3 regions of the Brevibacillus sp. 7WMA2 genome follow, and region 2 is predicted to be linked to each of the others. Evidence: predicted binding sites of a transcription regulator. Region 2 holds the regulator's gene; each other region holds the start of a gene.
The links. Region 2 encodes LexA, which represses DNA repair genes until DNA is damaged. Its sites were predicted from a motif close to CGAACATATGTTCG; they were not measured.

Region 1 (4,291 bases), 1.1 Mb from region 2:
CGCTTCCCTTCACGTTCGGATTGCAGAAGATGAGCAATTAAAAGCAAAACTAGCAGTAAAGTTTAGAAACAATCTTTTATCAAGTTTATCTATTTATCCTAAATTTGATGTTCCTTCTCATATATTTGTTCTCTCTGGATATATTACAGGACACTTAGCTATTCCCTATCAGAAAGGAAAGGATATACCTTCTTTTGTCACTATTAGGGTAAAAGCTGTCTCAGATTTGGAGAGTTTCAATCAGGTTCAATCAGGATATTTAGGGTCAAGTATTCAGGTTCGCACTAGTACACAACATGATGTTCCTTCTACATTGGCGGTTCAATTACAAGACAGATCCGAATGTTCTGCTCACTTGGTGGTAAACGCCTTAGGGAAAGCTGATGTAGAAGGCCAAATTAGTGCCCGTAAAATGCGTTACGCCTTTCTGTGGTGTTTCTTTGCCGTTCGATTATCGGACTCTGCTTCAGTAGACAGTAATCTGATCGTTCGAGTAGCTGATGGGGATGATTTACATTCAACCATTTCCATTAGAGTATTCTCAAATACCAATCTAGTAAGTCGTGTCGCTGTCAGACGAGAGGATTTCTCTGAATTACTTTCCTTATTGCTCCTAAAAGAGCATCATAATCTCTTAGGAAGAATGGCTATTCGGGTTCAAAATAATGCCGATATTTGGTCATCCATGGAAATATGGGAAAAATCCTTACTGAGCGGAAGTATTAGCGTACGGGAGAACATTGACTCCGATCTCTCATGCTCAGGTATCATTAACGTATACAGTGAGATTGAAAGTCATATTGATGTCGTAGCTGAATATGGGTATGTCTTTATTATGTAAAAGTAATAACCTCTGTCCTTCGTGGCAGGGGTTAATTTTTTACTCATTTTACTTATATTAAAAGATGTTGAAACAGAAGTGATGACTGCTGTACAAAATTGTTTCACGTAAGTCCAGTCTTAAAGCATCGAAAACGATGCAACTTTCCCTAGCTTATACGAGGATCACAGCCTTGTACGTAACGTAACGTATACAGACAAAAAGAAGGTGAAATGAGCATGGATGCAAATGTGATGATCGCCATCATTGGGGGAGCAGTATCCCTTAGTACAGGTATTATTGGTTATATATCCGGCCGAAATAACAATCAAAAAGAAGTTAGCATCTCAGATCGTCAATTATTATCGCAAGCTGAACAGACATTTCGAGCAGAATTGAGAGAGGAATTGCGAATCTACAAGGAAGAAATCAAGGCATTAAAACAGGAGATTGAGGTATTACGGCAAGAAAACTTCAAACTTCTGACGGAAAACAGATCGCTTAATACAAAAGTGGAATCGTTAATGCTGCGTTTAGATGGGGATCACACTGATTAGAAATGTAGATGAATTCGATATGTAAAAGCGTATGAAAAACCTATTCCCCCTTCAAATGTGGAAAAGCTATGGTCGATACAAAATCAGCAGAGGGAAATGAAGAGGATTGAAACGAAAGGAGTGGCAATTGAAATGCTCACCCAAGCCTTGATTGATCTTACTAGTAACGGTTATGTAACTGATAATACCTGGGCTGAAAAAGTAAAAACTCGAATGTTAGCTCTGAGTAAGCGTAGCTTTATTATGACGTTGGTATTACAACGTATCCGAACAGGTGAAGGCAAATGACAGATCTTATATTGGAAAAAGCTCAGCTACTTATTTTATTAGCCTTTTTAACAGAATCCTTAACAGAAATAATAAAAGGACTGTTTTCGAAGTGGGTTAAAGACCAAATGACTTATTCTATGTCCATCTTACTAGGAATTATCCTCTGCTATGCTTTTGAGCTGAATCTTTTTGACCTCCAACATATGTGGAAACATGTCTCTATTATTTCGGCTGGACTAATTGTGAGCCGAGGTGCCAATTATGTGCATAGTTTTGTCAAGAATCTAGGCATGCTACAAAAAAGACGCTAGTGATACTAATAGCATATTTGCAAGCAGCTTAAGAATGTATCATGTTACTTTCAAAAACGATAATTGATAGAAAAGAAAAAAGAGCTAATGGCGATTGATTCGTTATTGGCTTTTTTTATGTATGGCGAAGAAATGCTCTATTAACTAAAGGAACGTACATTCCTGTTTCTGGATGATTTATAAGTGGAAATATCGTGCAACTTTTCAAAAGGTTGTATCGACTACTATAGTATTTGCTACTGAAGGACTATTACCTTAGATGTAAAAATATAGTTGATACCTTGGGTCTTACACGTATGATCTGCTTTTAGTCCCGTAATGCTTTAGGTGATAAGTCCTTGTAAATCAAGATTTACTGATCTAAAAGTACACCAGAGTAGAGTTGCAGCAAACAAATATCTTAACAAGGGGAGATGAAAATACGAGTTGAAAAAAAAAGCAAAATGTAGAGAATTAGGGGATTTTCTTACTTATACATATACTTCTTAAGAAAAAATTACTAAGGTTAGTTAGATTATGTCAGCCTTTACTTATATATAGAAGTGAAATCCTTTGGTATCAACTATCTATCAATGACAACACGTACTATGCAACAAAATTAGAATTCTCTATTCTTCTAATACCTATATGCACAAATATAAGTTTCTCTAGTAACCAATTATCAAAGTTGATTAGCTCTCATAATATTTGTAGTCGTTAGGAGGATTTATGATATGGAAAAAGCCAAGGGCACTGAGGAAATCCTAGATATTGGAATTTTAAATCCAATATTTGATTTTGTGTTGTCAGGGGTCCACATCGCAGATAGAGAGGATGTAAAGCATGATTCTATTGTAAGAATATTAACTGCAATGAATAAAGGAGCAGTTAAAAAGGATCTCTTTACTTTTTCTCATACGGTAATTAGAAGAACTGTCATGGATTACTACCGAAAAAAAAGACGAATGATTATCCAGAAAAGTACGATGGTTCATTTTTGTGATGGGGCCGACGATGAAAAAGGATCGACTGTTGATCATTTCTATGGTGTAGATTATGAAGTGGGCTACGGATTGGCTGATGTGCGTAATGATTATCTGTTTCATAAACACCTATTTACAAACCAAGAACAGAAGATTATTAGTTACATGCTATTTACCGAAGACGGAATAGATATGAAGCCTACGCAAATTTCCAATCAATTAGGGTTAAATAAGTCCCACGCTTCACGAGCCATGAACAAACTTAAGCACGTATGTTTGGTGTGATTCTGATAAAAAGAGGAGACGAAATCCATTCCATATTAAATATATCATTATGCTAATAAATCTGCAATCTAACTAGAAGGAATTTTCGCAACTTTTTAAAGACATAAAACGACAATATTTAGTAAAAAAGCAAAAAACCATGAATTTCTAGTAAAAATGCATACCAAGTACAGCAAATATTTAGATTTATTGCATCTTTTCAATGATATAGATCGACTACTTTTACTATAAATGAAAATTTACTAGATATGTAGGTATGCGATCTTATGGCAGGGTCGGATGACGACTTACCCCGATCATTATTTTTACATGAGCATTTTATTATACACGATTAGCTAAAGAAAACATGAAGGAGAGTTAACGAAAATGTTAGCTAGATATGTAGTAGGCGGAAGATTAGACCCTCCCTATTATCCTACCAAGACAAGGGCCCATTTTATCGGACGTGATATTTATGTAAAAGGAATGAGAAGCTCAGGTACTAAAAGAGTAATTACCGATACTTTTCATTTATCACACGACGTAGAGCTATATGCGATATCCATAAAATCCGATATTATCACTCCCTCAGATTATTGGAATCTTCTTATTGGGAACAAATTGATTGCTAAAAATATTTATTGTAAAAATTTTGAAGAGGGGCTCTATTTTCAAGTCGCTCACCCTATTAAGGCCGGGACTATATGTAAATTAGAATTCTATACAGAGGCTGGCGACCGAAAACAAATAGAGGTTATGTTTCATCTTCTCTGTGATCCAGAAGCTGAACCAATTTTGACTGGAACCGTTGATAATGGAAATTATCCCGATCCGCTACCTCCTGATCCGGTTCCCGTACCCATTCCGGATGACGATGATACCTGTAAAAATCCAATTGTATGGAAGCCGTATGCAACAGCAGCAGAAGCTGAGAAATGGTGTAACAGCATAAATATTGATGCTAATTTTCACCGAAATATTTATGCAGCTAACTATGTAACAGAAGGACTTGTTCATCTTTTGAATCACTGTTGCGGCTTCAAAACCATGATCACTAAACATAAACTCACGATAAATATCAAGGATGCAAAAGGCGCAAATGGTTAC
Region 2 (4,291 bases):
CATTTAATTTTTCTGAACAGGACTTAAAAGGAGTCCTTTTTTTTATGAATTATCAACATTGTTGTATAACAGAGTCAAAAAATAAATTCAATCTCTTCTTTTTCTATAGTTGACTTACAATATATTTAACGTAAGCTAACATTCTATCTACAAAATATATTGTCTCTTCATAAGAGTTTCACTTATTTAAGAGTTTCATTTATTTAAGGGTTTCCATGCGCGTATCAGGATATATATTGTAAAATCAATTCCACAATTATATTCTGTCACCTGTAATTTGCTTGGGGCCCTAATTAGAATCACGAATCGTTCTAGTAGCATCTTTTATATACTTGGTATCAGTAAGTTTTTTCATCAAGAAACTCGCTAAAGAATTAGATTAAGAAGAAATCACAATTAGAAACTGCTAAAAATGATGTTGAGAAGCAGCTACATAAACTTCAGGAAAGCAAAAAGAGATGGCAATTTGCATTTGTTGAGGAGCTTCTAACAGTTGAAGAATTACGTAAGCGGACAATGGAGGAACGTGATTTAAAAACTCAGTCATTAAATGATCTGGAAGCTATTAATAAACAAATGAAAGCAAGTGCATCAAGTTCTGATGCGTTTGAATTAATGCTTAAGCTTCCAGATCTATGGCCAGTACTCAGTGATCCAGATAAAAGCAAAATGATAAGAACTATTTTTACACCATAGTTGTTAATACACCATTTACAAAAGTAGTGGCTAGAAGAGGTACACCATTTCCAGCTTCAATTGACTTCAATTGAAAGGATTAAGTACAACTAACTCTTTTTCGTTTTCCATTTGATATGAAAGCCAAGCCATACCATCAGTAAACCACCCCATAGACTAGCCAGTACATAGCAAATGGCAAGTACATATTGATGCTGATGCCAAAGGGTAAGTGTCTCTACACTAAAAGTCGAAAAGGTCGTGAAAGAACCAATAAACCCTGTTCCTACTCCTAAGGTAAACCAAGCGGGCAGTTGATTTCGGGTTAAGAGATATTGATTGAGAGCTCCCAATCCGATACAGCCTATGAAATTGACTACTAGCGTACCTAAAGGAAACGAGAGATCCCACCAGCCCGCTGTCCATGCTCCTACTAAATATCGGGATACAGCCCCCAACATTCCTGATAGTCCAACAATTAAAAAAGACATGCATTCTCTCCTTTTCCACTATTTTTCACATATATACAAACAAACTCCTACCAGTAATATTACTGGTAGGAGTCATTAGCCTATTGGCGCTTAGGGCGAACTCCATCGCCTCTATTTACTTGTAAAAACCTGTTTCACAGCACTATTGCTACGGATCATTTTGAAAAATCACATAGACTAGTGCTTAGGTTCCTCATCCTCTACATAACGGATCGAATCTAAACTAGATTTCAAGGAAGCCTTCATAGCATCAATGTATTTTTGACGAAGAACTTGTTGCTCCGTTTTTTCTTCTGGAGTTAAGCCAACACCCTTCGATTTCTTGGCTAATTCATTAATACGTTTTACTTCTGCATCAGTAACCAATGGTGATACCTCCTCAACTAACTTCTCTTTATTATAACACAAGACCAAAGGAGAGGAGATATAAATTATGGCTCCCGCTTATCGGTATACTGGAATAGCTAGATTATTTCCTGCATAAATCATGGGGCTATCTAACTGATTTTGTTTCATGATCTCATCCATTAGCTCTCTAGCTGATAGCCCGGATTCCTGTTGATAAGCTTGTGCAATACTCCACAGCGTATCACCTGGCTGAATTGTAATGACTATAGCTGCCTGCTGTGTATGGGGAGCCGCAATAGCCACCTTCTCTTTTCCAAAAATCATGCTGCCTGCTGCAAAGGATACTATGATCAGCAATAACGTTACGATTGCTTGCCCTCGCGTTATCCCTTTTCTATGATGTACCAATGTGTTCTTACTCGTCATTGTTTTTGTTTTATCTTTATATAGATTCTGACAATTGCTAGATTGTACCATCATTATCATCACCCTCACAAACGTTTGTTCTCATTTTGATAACATCATCATAATGCGAACAAATATTCCTGTCAAGCAAAAGAATCGAACTAATGTTTGTCGAACGCAAATTCTCATGGTATAATGTAGAAAATATCTGGATCGAGAGAATGAGGTGTTCGAAATGTCCAAACTCTCCAATCGCCAACAAGCGATCATTGATTTTATTCGTAAGGAAGTAAAAGATAAAGGTTATCCCCCGTCTGTTCGAGAAATCGGTGAAGCCGTAGGACTAGCTTCCAGTTCCACTGTTCACGGTCATCTCGCAAGACTTGAAAAGAAAGGCTTAATCCGCCGCGATCCTACTAAGCCACGTGCCATTGAATTATTGGACGAGACTCGTCTACAGGACGATTATGAAAGCTCCATCGTTCGAGTACCAGTGGTTGGTAAGGTAACGGCAGGTCAACCTATTACAGCTATTGAACAGGTGGAAGAATATTTTCCATTGCCAGAAAACATCGTTACGTCTGACAATGTGTTCATGTTGCGCGTTATGGGAGAGAGCATGATCGAAGCAGGCATTTTAGATGGCGATTATGTAATTGTCCGCCAACAAAATGTAGCTAACAACGGGGATATCGTGGTAGCCATGACCGAAGAGGATGAAGCAACTGTAAAACGTTTCTTTAAAGAGAAAACCCACTTCCGTCTACAACCGGAAAACTCACAGCTTGAACCAATCATTTTAGATAATGTGACGATTTTAGGTAAAGTAATTGGCGTTTACCGCCTTTTCCACTAGTGCATTGGATTTTTAACTTCTCACGTGCTTACACGTACAAACTCTTGGTGAGGATCATACTCGCCAAGAGTTTTTTACTGCTCAAATTTATTGTTTGTAACGGTTTATTTTATGCCCCACTCTACCTATCTCCTTGATACCTTTCGTGTTTCTCCTACTATTGGACTTATATTTAGGTGTAAATTAGCTGCATAGCCACTTAAAACAGTGTTTCTTTTTAGCAAATCTTCAAACAAGCCTTCTCTAATTCTGATGTGTAAACACAAATAAACCGAGATTGCCGGTTTCCCTACAGGAAATGATAGAGAATTTGACAATCTCGGTTTTATGGAATGGATCAACACTCAAAATCCAATGTAACGATCCACAATAAGTTTTACCAAGCAACAATAAAGAACCAGATAATCATGATGAGTTGGATAGAGATTTTCATAATGACACTGCTAAAGAAACCTATAAGACTTCCTATCGCTATCTTAAAAGCTCGTTCTGCCGGTTGTTTTTGCATCAGCATTTCAATTAATAATACAAATACAAATGGGAGAATAATCATACCAAATGGCGGAAACGTAAGTACACCAATAATAACACCTAATATTGACCCGATTGCTGATGCTTTTGAGCCACCATATTTTTTAACAAAGTACATATTAGTCAATAGGTCAGCACCAAATAACACCACACTCAAAATCCCCATTCCCCACCAGAAGGAAACCGGTAATCCTGCTCCAGGCTCTGCAATCGCGAATTGATATAGTAAAAAACCGCCCCATAACATAATCGTATCAGGTAACACTGGGAAGAAAATACCAGCAATACTTACACCGAATAGAAGTATAACAATCAACCATAATAAAACATCCATGTTTAACCCCCCTCTTTGTTGCATCTGACCCGTTTTCTATATGTACGTTTCAGTGCCCTCCTACGTTTCATTTTTACTTAGGAGTTTCCTTTTCTTGTTTGCGAAACGTGTCTTTTCCTACATATACATGATTCTGCTCTTTTTTATGATCTCATTTTTAGCAAAGCCTGACCTATTTACCTATAGCGCTCTTTTACCAGTTCCTTTTTCCACTTCATACAGGCAAAAGGACAGCAAGAAAAAGGTATATGGATAACAGGAAAAATATAACATTTGGAGAAATTAATACTATATACTAAATTGTCCCCGCTCCAAGCCTGTATATCCTATTTCGGAAAGGAAGGTTACAAGATGCACAAAATCGTTTGTTCTTTATTAGCAGTACCACTTGTTTTCTTACTGTCCTCGACTAGCTACGCGGCTTTAGATAAGCATAGCACAACAAAAGTAACGATTAGTAGTAATGCTTACAGCCAATATTCTATTCCATTTGCACTAACGGTAAAGGAATGGGATAGAGGTTATGGGGAAGCTGGTGTTACAGGCCCTTTTTTCCTTGCGAAAGGTGGTAGCGTAACGGTTACGTTTGATAAGAAAGTAGATTCATTGGGCTGGTATCTACTGAATGCAAATACCTACGGAGCTGAAAAA
Region 3 (4,291 bases), 210 kb from region 2:
ACTCCGACTCGCGAGCTCGCTATACAGGTGGCGGGAGAATTAGTGAGAATATGCAAATACAAAAAAATTCGCACACTCCCTATCTACGGTGGGCAATCAATTAGCCATCAGATTCGTGCGCTTCGACAAGGTGTGCATGTGGTGATTGGTACACCTGGGCGTGTTTTGGACCATTTGCGCCGCAAGACACTCCAGTTGGAAAATGTGAAAATGCTTGTTCTCGATGAAGCAGATGAAATGCTGGACATGGGCTTTATTGAAGATATCGAGACCATTCTTAGCCACATGAAAGCTGAGCGTCAAACCTTGCTTTTCTCAGCAACCATGCCTCCTGAAATCAAGCGTTTAGCTCATCGCTATATGAAAAATCCCGAGACTGTGGCTGTCAGCCGTGAAGAAGTAACAGCACCTTCTATTGAACAAGTGTATTATAAAGTTTTCGAACGTAATAAACGGGAGAGCCTATGCCGCATTCTCGATAGCCAGGATGTAGAGCTTGGCATTATTTTCTGTCGAACGAAGCGCGGAGTAGACGAATTGAGTGAGGCCTTACAAGCACGAGGCTATATGGCAGATGGCTTGCATGGCGACTTATCTCAAGCACAGCGCGACAAAGTAATGAAGGCCTTCCGGGAAGGTACGATTGAGTTTTTGATTGCTACAGATGTAGCAGCTCGTGGGATTGATGTAGGTAACGTCTCACATGTTATTAATTACGATATTCCACAGGACCCAGAAAGCTACGTACATCGGATCGGCCGAACTGGACGTGCTGGGCGTAAAGGGATAGCTATGACACTAGTCACTCCTCGAGAGATGCGTCAGTTAATGGTGATTCAAAAACAGACGAAAGCATCCTTGATTACTCGCACCGTGCCTACCTTGGAGGAGATTGCGGAGCGCAAACGTACTCAATTACGTGAACAGCTACGTTCGCTGATTGAAAGTGAGTCTGTGAATGGTATGTATCAAGAAATCGTGAATGAGCTAATGCAGGAGCATGACCCAGCTAAAGTTGCAGCCGCTGCTCTACATCTCGCGTTTCATACTGATCCGAGTGGAAATGATGAAGAAGAAGGGTACAATTTTGGTGAGACGGGCGCAGCAAGAGGAATGGTTCGTTTCTTCTTAAATGTAGGACGAAATGTGAACATGAAGCCTCAGGATCTTGTACGGGAGATTTCCGAATCGGTGGGCATTCCGGGCAAATCAGTAGGACGAATTGATATTTTTGAAAACTTCACGTTTGTAGAAGTCCCAGAAGATGTTGCTCCGTTTGTTTATGAGGCGTTAAGACAGACGCGCATCAACGGTAAACGTATTAATCTAGAGCCTGCTAAACCGCGGACACGTAAATCATAATTAGGCTGTACAGAAGGTTTTTTCACATGGAGGTTAAGTGAAAATGCCTTCTTTTTTCTATATAATTCCTATACGAATATTTGTTCGTAAAAAATACTTGGCAAACCCCTCTATCTCGATGTATGATACATACATAAGAAAAAGTTGAGTGGAACGAGAAAGGGAGTGTCACTATTGTCAGATCGTCGCGCTGCGCTTGAGAGTGCTTTAAGACAAATAGAAAAACAGTTCGGGAAAGGCTCCATCATGAAGATGGGAGAAATGGCACATTCACAGGTTTCTACTGTTTCAACAGGAGCCTTAGCTCTTGATATCGCACTTGGTGTCGGCGGTTTCCCACGTGGCCGTATTATTGAGATTTACGGGCCAGAATCCTCTGGTAAAACAACAGTTGCACTTCATGCCATTGCAGAAGTACAGAAGCAAGGTGGACAAGCAGCCTTTATTGATGCAGAGCATGCTCTAGACCCTGTTTATGCTGCTAAATTGGGTGTTAACATAGAAGAATTACTTTTATCCCAACCAGACACAGGAGAACAAGCTTTAGAAATTGCAGAAGCTCTCGTACGCTCTGGCGCTGTAGATATTATTGTAGTAGACTCCGTAGCGGCTTTGGTACCAAAAGCTGAGATTGAAGGAGAAATGGGTGACTCTCACGTTGGTCTACAAGCTCGTTTGATGTCTCAAGCTTTACGTAAGCTTTCTGGAGCTATCAATAAATCCAAAACGATTGCGATCTTTATTAACCAGTTGCGTGAAAAAGTGGGCGTTATGTTTGGAAACCCAGAAACTACTCCTGGTGGACGTGCTTTGAAATTCTATGCTAGTGTACGTCTTGATGTGCGTAAAGCAGAGGGAATTAAACAAGGCAATGATATAGTAGGTACAAAGACTAAAATTAAAGTTGTAAAAAATAAAGTAGCTCCTCCGTTCAAAGTAGCCGAAGTCGATATTATGTATGGAGAAGGTATTTCTAAAGAAGGAAGTATTCTGGATATTGGAGCTGAGCTGGACATTGTTGCTAAAAGCGGCGCCTGGTATGCATTTAATGAGGAACGTTTAGGTCAAGGTCGTGAAAATGCAAAACAGTTCTTGAAAGAGAATCCAGCTATTGCAGCTCAGATTGACCAAAAAATTCGAGAATATTACAGCTTGAATCCTAATTCCATCCCAGAGGGAGAAGCGGTTCTCGATCCAGAGCAGGATGAAGAGCCAACTTTTGATTTAGAGTAGAAGAGATGTAAGCCTGTCGTATTCTGTGCGGCAGGCTTTTTATGTGAAGACAAAGCAGTCTCGATTAGAATGGGAGGAAACATGAAAACCTCAGGGGTAATCACGTCCGTTCATAGGGATTCTAAAAGAAAACAAGTGTATTTAATTGATCTGGACAATGAATTTGCATTTGAAGTGCATGAGGAAGTCTTTATTAAGTACCATTTGATGAAGGGTACAGAGATAGATAGTAATTTTTTCGCAGAGGTTTTACGAGCGGATCATGAGAATAAAGCCTATTTGGCTGCTATTAATTATCTTAGCTATCGTCCACGGAGTTCTAGAGAAGTAGAAAGATATTTAATAGGGAAAGAGTTTTCACTAGAACTAGCGGAGCGAATAGTAGAGAAGTGTATGCGAGAAGGATATATAAACGATGAGCTATTTGCTAAAAAATGGGTAGAAGAGAGATTGCGTTTGAAGCCTAGGGGAGCCTATATGCTCAAGATGGAATTAAAGCAGAAGGGAATTGCCTCAAGTTTGATAGAGAAAGTATTGGGAAGAATAGAATATGAACAGGAGCTAGATGCAGCGCGTGGTTTGTTACGAGGAAAACTAGCAAGAATAACAGTTCCCATTGATCAAAAAACAGAGCATAAGCTCTTACAATTTTTATTACGGAAAGGATTTTCCCATTCCATTGTTCAACAGCTAAGAAATGAATGGAGAACAAAAAACTGGATGGAGGAAGATGACGAGTAGGGAGGGCGTATCCTCTAAATCCTTCCCTAGCGAAGCAATCCTACTCCCCACAAGGTCTACTCCTTGACAAGGCTTGTTCGCAAATAATAAAATAGGTTTGTATTACTTGGTGTTTGATAACTTTTTGCGATTAGCAATCCATAACTGAACATCCATGAGGCCTATGTCTATCATGATTGCAGTCGACCGAGTCGCATCGGTCTTGTTTTTTAGGCTATGGATGCCAAATGTTTCCTTCTTCGGTCTTACTTGTTTTTCATTTTGTGTACGAGATACGAAGATGATAGGAATCACCAAGAAAAAAATGATTTGTATGAGAAATGTAAAAGTCATAGACAAAGGAGGTGTAAGAGAACACGTATGGATCTATCTAACCCACTATTGTTAGTTTTGCTATTGTTGGTAGCACTAGCAATTGGTTTTGGGGTCGGATACTTCTTACGTAAATCCATTGCAGAAGCCAAAATTTCAAGCGCAGAAGAAGCGGCGAAGCAAATCGTCGAAGAAGCGAAACGCGATGCGGAGGCAGTGAAAAAGGAAAAAGTCTTAGAAGCCAAAGACGAAGTGTTTAAGCTGCGTACAGATGCTGATCACGAAATCAAAGAGCGTCGTAACGAAATTCAGCGTCAAGAGAGACGTATCCTTCAGAAAGAGGAGTCTCTTGACCGAAAGCTGGACCAATTGGAACGTAAAGAAGTAGAACAAAGCGACCGTGAAAAATCAATTACTGAGTTGCAAGCCAAGGTTGAGCAATTATATAAAGATCAAGTTGCTGAACTCGAACGCATTTCAGGACTAACTCAAGATGAAGCAAAAACAATTATTCTAACAAACGTAGAAAACGAAGTGCGCCATGACATGGCAATTATGATCAAGGATATTGAAACGCAAGCAAAAGAGGACGCTGATAAAAAAGCTCGTGAGATTATCACAACAGCAATTCAACGCTGCGCGG

Region 1: a site for LexA is predicted at 2,591-2,604, ahead of GOP56_RS03340 (sigma-70 RNA polymerase sigma factor region 4 domain-containing protein). Genes of this name have one in related genera too.
Region 3: a site for LexA is predicted at 1,436-1,449, ahead of recA (recombinase RecA). Genes of this name have one in related genera too.

What each region holds. Positions count from the first base shown of each region.
Region 1 is NZ_CP048799.1:798,856-803,146, forward strand. Features, by position in the region: gene GOP56_RS03320 (DNRLRE domain-containing protein) at 1-841, shown strand, start outside; gene GOP56_RS03325 (coiled-coil domain-containing protein) at 1,060-1,377, shown strand; gene GOP56_RS03330 (hypothetical protein) at 1,474-1,665, shown strand; gene GOP56_RS03335 (hypothetical protein) at 1,662-1,958, shown strand; gene GOP56_RS03340 (sigma-70 RNA polymerase sigma factor region 4 domain-containing protein) at 2,672-3,205, shown strand; gene GOP56_RS03345 (hypothetical protein) at 3,572-4,291, shown strand, end outside.
Region 2 is NZ_CP048799.1:1,913,320-1,917,610, forward strand. Features, by position in the region: gene GOP56_RS07200 (hypothetical protein) at 517-696, shown strand; gene crcB (fluoride efflux transporter CrcB) at 786-1,166, opposite strand; fluoride riboswitch at 1,226-1,285, opposite strand; gene GOP56_RS07210 (DUF896 domain-containing protein) at 1,344-1,532, opposite strand; gene GOP56_RS07215 (cell division suppressor protein YneA) at 1,611-1,994, opposite strand; gene lexA (transcriptional repressor LexA) at 2,155-2,775, shown strand; gene GOP56_RS07225 (DUF456 domain-containing protein) at 3,152-3,640, opposite strand; gene GOP56_RS07230 (hypothetical protein) at 3,992-4,291, shown strand, end outside.
Region 3 is NZ_CP048799.1:2,123,800-2,128,090, reverse strand. Features, by position in the region: gene GOP56_RS08200 (DEAD/DEAH box helicase) at 1-1,362, shown strand, start outside; gene recA (recombinase RecA) at 1,537-2,595, shown strand; gene GOP56_RS08190 (RecX family transcriptional regulator) at 2,677-3,336, shown strand; gene rny (ribonuclease Y) at 3,697-4,291, shown strand, end outside.